One region of the Vibrio metoecus genome, then DNA from elsewhere that is predicted to be linked to it. Evidence: predicted binding sites of a transcription regulator. Region 1 holds the regulator's gene; the other holds the start of a gene.

Region 1 (5,210 bases):
TTTTGCCAGCCGCAGAGACCACCACCAGATCTTCACTCTTCGAATAACTTTTAAGAATTTTCGTGACCCGCAGATAACATTCTGGGTCGGCAAGGCTACTACCACCAAATTTATGCAGTTGACGAGCGTGAGTCATTCACAGGTCTCCTTAATTCGCTGAAAGAGTTTGCTGAAAGGCTTGGTCAAGATCGGCAATCAGATCTGAGGCATCTTCAAGACCGACGGAAAGGCGCAGCAACTGCTGTGAAATTCCAGCTTCGGCTAATGCTTCTTCACCCATCGCACGATGAGTCATGGAGGCGGGGTGGCAAATCAGGCTTTCTACCCCACCAAGTGACTCCGCCAGTGAAAACAGCGCCAACTTGCCTACAAAGAATTTCAGTTGCTCAAAACTGCCGGCAAATTCAAAACTGAGCATAGAGCCAAAGCCTGATTGTTGTTTTTTCGCAATTTCATGGCCTGGGTGGTTGGGTAGGCTTGGATGGTAAATTTTGCCAACCAATGATTGAGTCTGTAGATAAGCCAAAATCTGTTGCGCGCTCTCTTCATGTACGCGCATCCGCGCGCCTAGCGTGCGAATGCCACGTAAGGTCATGTAGCTATCAAATGGAGTACCGGTTGAACCTAAACAGTTGCCCCACCAAGCTAGCTCTTCCGCATGTTGCTTACTTTTACAGATCAACACACCACCAATCACATCGGAGTGACCGTTAATGTATTTGGTGGTGGAGTGCAGAACAAAATCCGCGCCTAAGGTGAGCGGTTTTTGGAATACTGGAGTTAAGAAGGTGTTATCGACCGCCACCAAAGTACCTTGCGCTTTCGCTAACTGACAAAGATGAGCGATGTCCACCACGCGAACTAAAGGGTTGGAGGGGGTTTCAATCAACAGCAACTTTGGTTTGCGTGCTAAGGCTTGCGTGAGTGCTTGTTCGTTGGATTGGTCGACAAACTGCACTTTGAAGTCGCCTTTTTTAGCACGAGTGTTGAGCAAACGGTAAGTACCGCCATAGCAGTCATGTGGTGCCACAATCAGATCTTCTGGGCCTAACAACGCCGTGACCCACAAATTGATGGCCGAAGTACCACAGTTGGTCACCACCGCACCTTCACCACATTCAAGCTCATACAGGGTTTGTTCTAACAAACCACGGTTTGGGTTGCCTGAGCGGGTGTAATCGTATTTAGGTACTTCGCCAAATGCGGGAAAACCATAGTTGGTCGAAAGATAAATAGGGGGCACAACGGCATGGTATTGAGTGTCCGATTCAATCCCGGTACGAACCGCAATGGTGGCTGGCTTGCGTGTGGTCATGGAGTTTTCCTTGCTGGCTATTCTGTCCTAGAGTGCGTCATCATATACCTTTCCTGCTCAAAGCAGCAGAGAGGGTTGTCTTATGACAACGTGACCTCATATGGGCTCACATTTTGTTGCCCATAAATTACTCGACACTTTACTGATGTTAAATAAAGACGTCAACACTTCTAGACGTCTATATGTCTTTGCTTATGGCAGTAAATCCCGCTAAAATTAGGGCCTTTGAAATTTCGATTCGAACCACAATAACGAAGGTGCGCAATGGCAGACTGGAATGGCGAATACATCAGCCCCTATGCAGAGCATGGGAAAAAGAGCGAGTTGGTAAAAAAAATCACGGTATCCATTCCGCTGAAAGTTCTCAAAGTGCTAACGGATGAGAGAACACGCCGTCAAGTCAATAACTTACGTCACGCAACCAACAGTGAATTGCTGTGTGAAGCCTTCTTGCATGCCTACACTGGCCAGCCTTTGCCGACGGATGAAGACCTGCGTAAAGATCGCCCTGATGACATTCCTGCCGAAGCCAAACGTTTGATGACCGAAATGGGTATTGAGTTCGAATCTTACGATGAGTAATGGTGTTCGTTAGCGCAATTCGCTAAGCGAACTGATAACGCTCATAAAAAAGCCCCTCATATAACTGAGGGGCTTTTTTTATCGACTGTTTATCAACATAAACAAGCAGATTAAGCCTGCATGTAGTTTTCTGGCATTGGGATACGAGCAACGCCTGATTCCACTGCCGCTTCCGCGACTGCACGTGCTACGCGTGGCAATAGGCGTGGGTCCATCGGCTTTGGAATGATGTACTCAATACCGAAACTCAGCTTATCAACGCCAGCGGCTGCCAATACTTCCGCAGGTACTGGCTCTTTCGCCAGTTGGCGAATGGCGTCTACCGCAGCCAATTTCATCTGGTCATTGATCTCACTCGCACGAACATCCAATGCTCCGCGGAAAATGAACGGGAAGCAGAGCACGTTGTTAACTTGGTTTGGATAGTCGCTGCGACCAGTCCCCATGATCATGTCGTTACGCACTTGATGAGCAATTTCTGGCTTGATTTCAGGATCTGGGTTGGAACACGCAAACACCACAGGCTTGTCGGCCATCAGTTTGAGTGCCTCCGCTGGTAGCAGGTTAGGGCCTGATACGCCTAAGAACAGATCCGCTCCCGCAATCACATCTTCCAGTGTGCGTTTATCCGTGTTGTTGGCAAACAGCTGTTTGTATTCGTTGAGATCGTCACGGCGCGTGTGGATCACGCCTTTGCGATCCAGCATGTAAATCTTCTCACGCATTGCACCGCATTTGATCAGTAGCTCCATACACGCTACCGCAGCAGCCCCTGCACCAAGACAGACAATCATACAGTCTTTCAGCTGTTTACCTTGTAGCTCTAATGCGTTGAGCATGCCCGCAGCAGTCACAATCGCGGTACCGTGTTGGTCATCGTGGAACACTGGCACATCACAACGTTCAATCAGGCGGCGTTCAATTTCAAAGCAGTCTGGGGCTTTGATGTCTTCTAAGTTAATGCCACCGAAGGTATCCGCAATGTTGGCTACCGTATCAACAAATTCATCGATGGTGCGGTGTTTTACTTCAATATCAATCGAATCCAGTCCTGCAAAGCGTTTAAACAGCAGCGCCTTGCCTTCCATGACAGGCTTAGAAGCCATCGGTCCCAAATTGCCCAATCCTAAAATCGCAGTGCCGTTAGAAATGACTGCAACGGTGTTACCTTTCGCGGTGTACTTGTACACATTTTCCACGTTTTGTGCGATTTCACGAACCGGCTCTGCTACGCCAGGGCTATAAGCCAGCGCAAGATCGGCAGCTGAATCAGCAGGTTTGGTCAGCGCAATACCAATTTTGCCCGCGGTTGGGTAAGCATGGTAATCGAGAGCACGTTGGCGAAATTGTTCTTCAGGAGTTGGGTTGAGGTGATTGTCATCGGACATAGGGCTGTTCTCTTATAGTTATTTATGGGAAAGGTCACAAATTCTAATGTATGTCTTGCAAGCTGCCTAGGTTAGACACTGAGCAAAGCGTACAAAAAAAGCGAAGATCTTGCTGATAAGACCAGTGAAAATGTGAAATGCGGAGAAGAAATAGCCAGAATGTGCCGCTTAAAAGCGTTTTATATGCAGGTAAGTGAATGAAAAAATCGGTATTGATAATGGTGGTGAATCTTATCACTCCTTTCAGAATACAGAATATAAAAATCCGCCTTCTTAGAAGGCGGTTTTAATATAAGCCCCCTAAAAGGGGGCCACGACGCTGTTACTCTCTCAATAACTCTAACTGCTGCTCTTGCTCAAGCTCTTTTTTGTCTTGATGCCGTACATACCGTCTAATGATTTCTTCATTTACACCTACCGTATCCACAAAATAGCCTCGCGCCCAAAAATGATTTCCCCATAACTTTTTCCTGATATGTGGAAACTTGTTGAATAGCCTAATTGCACTCCTACCCTTTAAAACTCCCATCAACGTCGAAATCGATACTTTGGGCGGAATTATCGCAACTAAGTGGACATGATCTGGCTGAACATTGAGTTCCAAAACTTCACAATCTTTCATATTACAAAGAATGTAGATCGAACGATTTAGCTCTTTAGCTACATTACCTTTTAAGATCTTAAAACGAAATTTTGGTGTCCAAACGATATGATATTTGCAACGCCAATAGACGTGTGATGAACTTCTGTAGTCGCCCATGTTATTTGAATCCTCTTACTTATGGTGAATAAGAGTTTGTCTTCTAACATGGGCGCATTTTCGGGCAAAAGCCCTTAGGGACAATCACCACCGCTAAAAGCGGTGGTTTAGGGATGACAATGAAAAAAGGACGCCGAAGCGTCCTTTTTCAAAATCTTGCGTAAAGCAGAAATTACTTCTTCGCAGACAGTGCGCCGAAACGCTTGTTGAAGCGCTCAACACGACCACCGGTGTCAACGATACGTTGCTTACCAGAGTAGAATGGGTGGCACTTGTCACATACGTCTAGGTGCATTGAATCTTTACCTAGAGTAGAGTTGAAAACGAAAGAGTTGCCGCAAGAACAAGTTGCGTTTACTGCTTTGTATTCTGGGTGGATACCAGCTTTCATGGGATAACCTCAATTTAGGCCGTGTCGCCATCCGAATCGATTATCGTCGGACACCACACGTAGTGTTAAAAATAACGAGTTTGCATATCCAGAGAGGTCAACCCTCTAGGATGCCGTAAGGCGCGATATATTAATGAATCTCGGGTTTCGGATCAACCGATCTCGCTGTTTATTTCACCAAAAGCGCGGGTCGAATTTCTGCTACGCTTCCAGTAGACTGTGATCCGTTTGATTTTTCGCTGTTTTGGACCCTGATGCGCCCCACGATTGCCCGAGTTTGCCTGCCTGTCCCTCTGGATAAGTCCTTTGACTATCTGATCCCAGCTCATCTGTTTCCAGTGCTGGGCGGTCGTGTGCAAGTGCCTTTTGGGCGACAAACCTTAGTCGGCATTGTCCAGTCGCTGACGCATCAATCCGATTTCCCTATCGAACAGCTCAAATCGCTGCAAGCGGTATTGGATGACCTGCCCGTGTGGCCGGAAAAACTCCAGTCACTGCTGCATTGGTGTAGCCAGTTTTATCATTATCCGCTCGGTGAAACGTACGCGAATGCTTTACCCGGTGCTTTGCGCAAAGGCAAAGCCGCAGAGTTGACTAGCCATAAAGAGTGGCGTTTGACGGCGCTAGGCCAAGAGCAACTGATGCTTGGCGTGAAACGTAGCGCGGTAAAACAAGCACAAGTTCTCCATTTGTTGCAGCACGGAGCCTTATCTCACCAAGCCTTGCTCGATGAAGAGGTTAGCAGTACGACACTGAAAACCTTAGTGGAGAAAG
Region 2 (5,210 bases), 990 kb from region 1:
GGATAACCAAATGAGTCAAATTGTGAATTCTCCGAAAGGCCAGCTTCTGCTGCGCACGCTGGCAATGCCTGCCGACACTAACGCCAATGGTGATATTTTTGGTGGCTGGATCATGTCTCAGCTCGACTTAGCCGGTGGCATCCTTGCCAAAGAGATCTCCTGTGGACGGATCGTGACCGTTTCGGTCTCAAGTATCACATTTAAAAAACCGGTCAAAGTCGGTGATGTCGTATGCTGTTACGGCGAATGTACTAAAATCGGCCGAACCTCGATGTCAGTCAATCTCGAAGTCTGGGTGAAACCGGTTAAAGAAGATGGTGTGGGTGATCGTTTCCAAGTCTGTGAAGCAACCTTTAACTACGTCGCGATTGACACCAATGGCCGCCCAAGAGCGATAAGCCTAAGCAACGGATCACAGAAATCATCTTGATAAGCTGTGTTTCACCACTGACTTGCGTAGAGTATTGACTTTGCGTTTATACCGAAACGTCTTGATGTGATTGGTAGGCGGTAAGTTGGCAGGGTTATAGTCAGTAGATAAGGAAGGAAATGTATGTGGTATGTCATTTTTGCGCAGGATGTAGAAAATTCTTTAGAAAAGCGCCTTAGCGTACGCCCAAAGCATCTTGAGCGTTTACAACAGCTGCAAGATGCAGGTCGTCTGCTCACTGCAGGCCCCATGCCAGCCATTGATTCGGATAATCCGGGGCAAGCAGGTTTCACTGGCTCTACTGTGATTGCCGATTTTGCATCACTGACTGAAGCACAAGCATGGGCTAATGCTGACCCCTATGTGGCAGCTGGCGTATACGCTAATGTGATTGTTAAACCTTTCAAAAAAGTATTCTGATATGAAAAATATTGTCCTGAGCAGTTTGATCGCATCGACTCTTCTTCTCGTCGGCTGCAGCTCTGGCTTAGCTGAGAAAGAGCGCAACCTAGAGTTATTAGCGGGAAATCGAGCTAGCTTACTCTCGACTGAACTGCCTCTAGAGTTTGGTCCGCTGAACATTTTACGTGCAACAGCAAAAGGCAGTAGCATTGAGTTAATGATGGTGTACAACGCCGATGCGAAAAATGCCAAACCCACCGAGCAAGTGCTGCAAAGTGCATTAAAAACCTTTTGTACCAATAAAGATATTGCTGCGAATCTTGATGTCGGGATCAGCTATCGAATCCAAATGCGCAACACGCGTGGTCAGCTGATGGTTGATCAGTTGGTAACAAAAGAGACTTGTACCAAAGGTTAAGCCCCTTATTTAACAAGTGTTCGCGTAAAAACAAAGGCCTCATCATGAGGCCTTTGTTGTTTTCAATGAGAGAGATTACGCTTGCCACTCACTACGCAGAGTTTTCGCCGCGTTGACCATGTTGGTCAGTGCTGCTTCTACTTCTGGCCAGTTGCGGGTTTTCAGACCACAGTCAGGGTTGACCCACAAACGCTGTGCTGGAATTTTCTCTGCTGCTTTGCGAAGCAGATCTTCAATCCATGCTTGCGCTGGAATGTTAGGCGAGTGAATATCGTACACACCTGGGCCAATTTCGTTCGGGTAGTTAAACTCTTCAAACGCTTTGAGCAGCTCCATGTTGGAACGCGATGTTTCAATGGTGATCACGTCGGCATCCAATGCCGCAACCGATTCGATGATCTCGTTGAATTCGCTGTAACACATATGGGTGTGAATTTGCGTTTCCGGACGCGCACTACCCGCGGAAATCTTAAACGCTTGTACTGCCCAATCTAAATACGTTTGATGATCGCGTTTTTTCAGTGGTAAACCTTCACGAATCGCGGGTTCATCAATTTGAATAATATTGATGCCTGCATCTTGCAGATCCGCCACTTCATCACGCAGTGCCAACGCTAATTGCTGAGCAATCTCTTGGCGGCTGATGTCTTCACGTGGGAAGGTCCAGCACAGAATGGTCACAGGCCCCGTCAACATCCCTTTCATCTGTTTAGAAGTCAGAGATTGCGCGTAAGTTGACCACTCCACCGTGATTGGTTTTTCACGTTCGATATCCGCCACCACAATCGCTGGTTTTACACAGCGTGAACCGTAGCTCTGTACCCAACCAAATTGAGTGGTTTGGAAACCAGCGAGGTTCTCAGCAAAGTATTCCACCATGTCGTTACGTTCGGCTTCACCGTGGACCAGCACATCTAACCCTAGTGCTTCTTGGCGTTTCACTGCATCAGCAATATGGCCTTTCAGTGCTTGCACATACTCTTGCTCGCTCAGTTTGCCTTGGCGATACGCGCTACGCTCAGTACGGATCTCACCCGTTTGTGGGAAAGAGCCGATGGTTGTGGTCGGTAAGAAAGGCAGACCCAACACTTCTGCTTGGTGATGAGCACGCTCAATATAAGGCGCACTCCGCTCTGCCAATGCTGCAGTAATATTGTTGATACGCGCTTGCACAGAAGCCTTGTTCACCGTGTGAGAAGATTTGCGCGCAGCAATCGGCTGGCTGTAGGTATCACACGCTAAAATTGCGGCGGCATCCCCCTCCAGAGCACGGCCGAGCAAGGCGACTTCCGTCACTTTCTGCTTGGCAAACGCAAACCAGCTGCGGGTTTCCGCGCTCAGATCGCCCTCCAGATCCAGATCGACTGGGCTGTGCAGCAGTGAACAGGAACTGGCGACCCACAAACGCTCACCCAGCAAGGTTTTCACTGGCTGCAAACGAGCCAGAATAGCACTCAAATCCGCACGCCAAACGTTACGGCCATTAATGACCCCCGCAGAAAGCACCCAATCGGAGGGCAAGCGGTTCACAATAGTTTCGAGCTGCGCTGGAGCGGCCGAAATATCCACATGCAAACCATCGACAGGCAGTTCGACGATCTTATCGAGCGTGTCTAGAACTGAATCAAAGTAAGTGGTCAGCAGTAGTTTTACGTCACCACGAATCACTTGATAAGCCAGTTTAAAAGAATCTCGCCAACGGGGTTCTAATTCTAAGGCCAGAACAGGCTCATCAATTTGTACCCACTTCACGCCTTGCTTCGCCAGCTTGCTCAGAATCGCTTGGTAAGCGGTCAATAGACGTGGCAACAGCGTTAAACGATCAAACCCTTCTTCCACTTCTTTACCTAAATACAGATAACTGATTGGGCCAAGCAGCACAGGTTTTACATCATGACCCGCTTGCAGCGCTTCATTCACCTCTTCAAACAGTTGTGGCCAACTCACATTAAACGTGTCGTGAGAGCTGAACTCCGGCACGATGTAGTGATAGTTAGTGTTGAACCACTTGGTCATATCAGAAGCCGCGCTACCCGTTCCGCAACCACAGGCATTTTGTGACTGACCACGACCGACACGGAACAAAGTATCTAAATCAGGAAAACCGTGACTGTGACGCTTAGGCACATGACCCAGCAATAGTGTGGTGGTGAGTACATGGTCGTACCAAGCAAAGTCACCCGCGGTCACAAAGTCTAATCCGGCTTCTTTTTGCAATGCCCAGTTTTGTTGACGAATTTGGCTGCCGACCAGTTTCAAAGCCGCTTGGTCAATCTCACCACGCCAGTATTTTTCAAGAGCAAATTTAAGTTCGCGTTTTTCGCCAATGCGGGGATAACCAAGAATGTGTGTCGTTGTCATGTGAAAATCCTTTGTCTGTTCTTAATAGGTCGTAGAAGCTCTAAGCTGCCTCAGCACATCGAAAGATGTCTGGATGGCTAAACTATCGCGTTGTACGCCTTCGAGGACAAGGTTCATTTATTCAACTTGTTTATTAGTAATTTTCATGTTGGAACTGGCGATTATCAATTTACCTTTACTATTTATAACCAAACTGCTTGGAGTTGCAGGTAGGCGGCAAGTGAGTTCATCCCCATGAGCATAGACACACTATGTGATTGGGGTGAACGAATGTAGCCAACACCGCTGCGGCTTCAAGCAGGAAGGTTATAGCCATCTAGATGTTTACAGCTCCGAAAAATCGGCGTAACTTAGCTAAAAATTCATGTTGGCTTAGGGATAAGTGAGGAGAGTTCATGATAGAGCTGAAACATTTAAAAACGCTGATCTCGCTACGCGATACCGGTTCACTGACCGCCACCGCGACCTCGTTGCATCTCACCCAGTCTGCGCTCTCACATCAGATTAAAGACTTGGAAGCGCGAATTGGCGGGCAGCTTTTTTTGCGTAAAACACGCCCAGTGCGTTTTACCGCCGAAGGCGAAATTTTGCTGCGTTTGGCGGACGATGTGTTACCCAAGATGGCGCGAGCAGAAAATGAACTGGCGAGCTTGAAGGAAGATGTGAATGGACGCCTGCACATGGCGATTGAGTGCCATTCCTGCTTTCAATGGTTGATGCCGGCCTTGCGTGAATATCAGATCGGTTGGCCAAGTGTGGCGCTGGATTTTTCTTCTGGTTTTGGCTTTGAACCTCTGCCCGCACTATTAGCGGGGGAATTGGATCTGGTGATCACCTCGGATATTTTGCCGCGCTCAGAAGTGCATTATGAGCCGCTGTTTGATTTTGAAATGCGCCTTATCACCGCCACCAACCATCCATTGGCTGACAAAGCCGGTATTGAGCCCCAAGATTTGATCGATCAAACCATGCTCACCTATCCGGTGCAAAAGCAAAGATTGGATGTGGTGAAGCACTTTTTGCAACCCGCAGGCGTTGAGCCCGCACGCTGGAAGCAAGCCGACAATACCTTGATGCTAGTACAAATGGTCTCTGCTGGATTAGGTGTTGCGGCTCTACCGAATTGGGCAATCAGCGAGTTTTCACGCCAAGGATTAATTACCAGTAAACCGTTAGGCAAAGGCTTATGGCGCAGACTGTTTGCGGCAACTCGTCACAGTGAAAAAGATAAACGCTACCTGCAAGCCTTTTTCGCAACCGCACGCCAACAATGCAAAAGCCACCTTGATGGGATCAAGATGGCTTCACTTTAGGCATCATTACCGAGCATAAGCTTTGAACTGGTTGGTAAGAGGATCGTATTGATAACCCAGTACGTCTAACTTACCGACCAGATGTTCAATATCCATTTCATACGTGCTGATCAACTCATCCAGACTGTCACATTCCAAACGCAGTTTTTCATTGACGATGCCCAGCAAAATCACGCTATCGATATTTCGTATGTTGCTCAGATCCATCACATCACTCCTGATTGAATGTCTTCATTCAGCGTTTCCGCTCCCCAACCTCATCAAGCATAGTCGCTATTTGGGGAAC

What was found. Region 1 encodes MetJ, which represses methionine synthesis genes. Its sites were predicted from a motif close to TTAGACNTNTANANGTCTAA; they were not measured.
Region 2: a site for MetJ is predicted at 3,673-3,692, ahead of metE (5-methyltetrahydropteroyltriglutamate--homocysteine S-methyltransferase). Genes of this name have one in related genera too.

The regions. Positions count from the first base shown of each region.
Region 1 is NZ_CP035686.1:39,714-44,923, forward strand. It holds gene EPB59_RS00165 (bifunctional aspartate kinase/homoserine dehydrogenase II) at 1-136, opposite strand, end outside; gene EPB59_RS00170 (O-succinylhomoserine (thiol)-lyase) at 149-1,315, opposite strand; gene metJ (met regulon transcriptional regulator MetJ) at 1,580-1,897, shown strand; gene EPB59_RS00180 (malic enzyme-like NAD(P)-binding protein) at 2,008-3,285, opposite strand; gene tnpA (IS200/IS605-like element IS1004 family transposase) at 3,608-4,045, opposite strand; gene rpmE (50S ribosomal protein L31) at 4,218-4,436, opposite strand; gene priA (primosomal protein N') at 4,691-5,210, shown strand, end outside.
Region 2 is NZ_CP035686.1:1,030,988-1,036,197, reverse strand. It holds gene yciA (acyl-CoA thioester hydrolase YciA) at 11-430, shown strand; gene EPB59_RS04795 (YciI family protein) at 554-850, shown strand; gene EPB59_RS04790 (GspS/AspS pilotin family protein) at 852-1,250, shown strand; gene metE (5-methyltetrahydropteroyltriglutamate--homocysteine S-methyltransferase) at 1,326-3,611, opposite strand; gene metR (HTH-type transcriptional regulator MetR) at 4,007-4,924, shown strand; gene EPB59_RS04775 (DUF4250 domain-containing protein) at 4,931-5,131, opposite strand.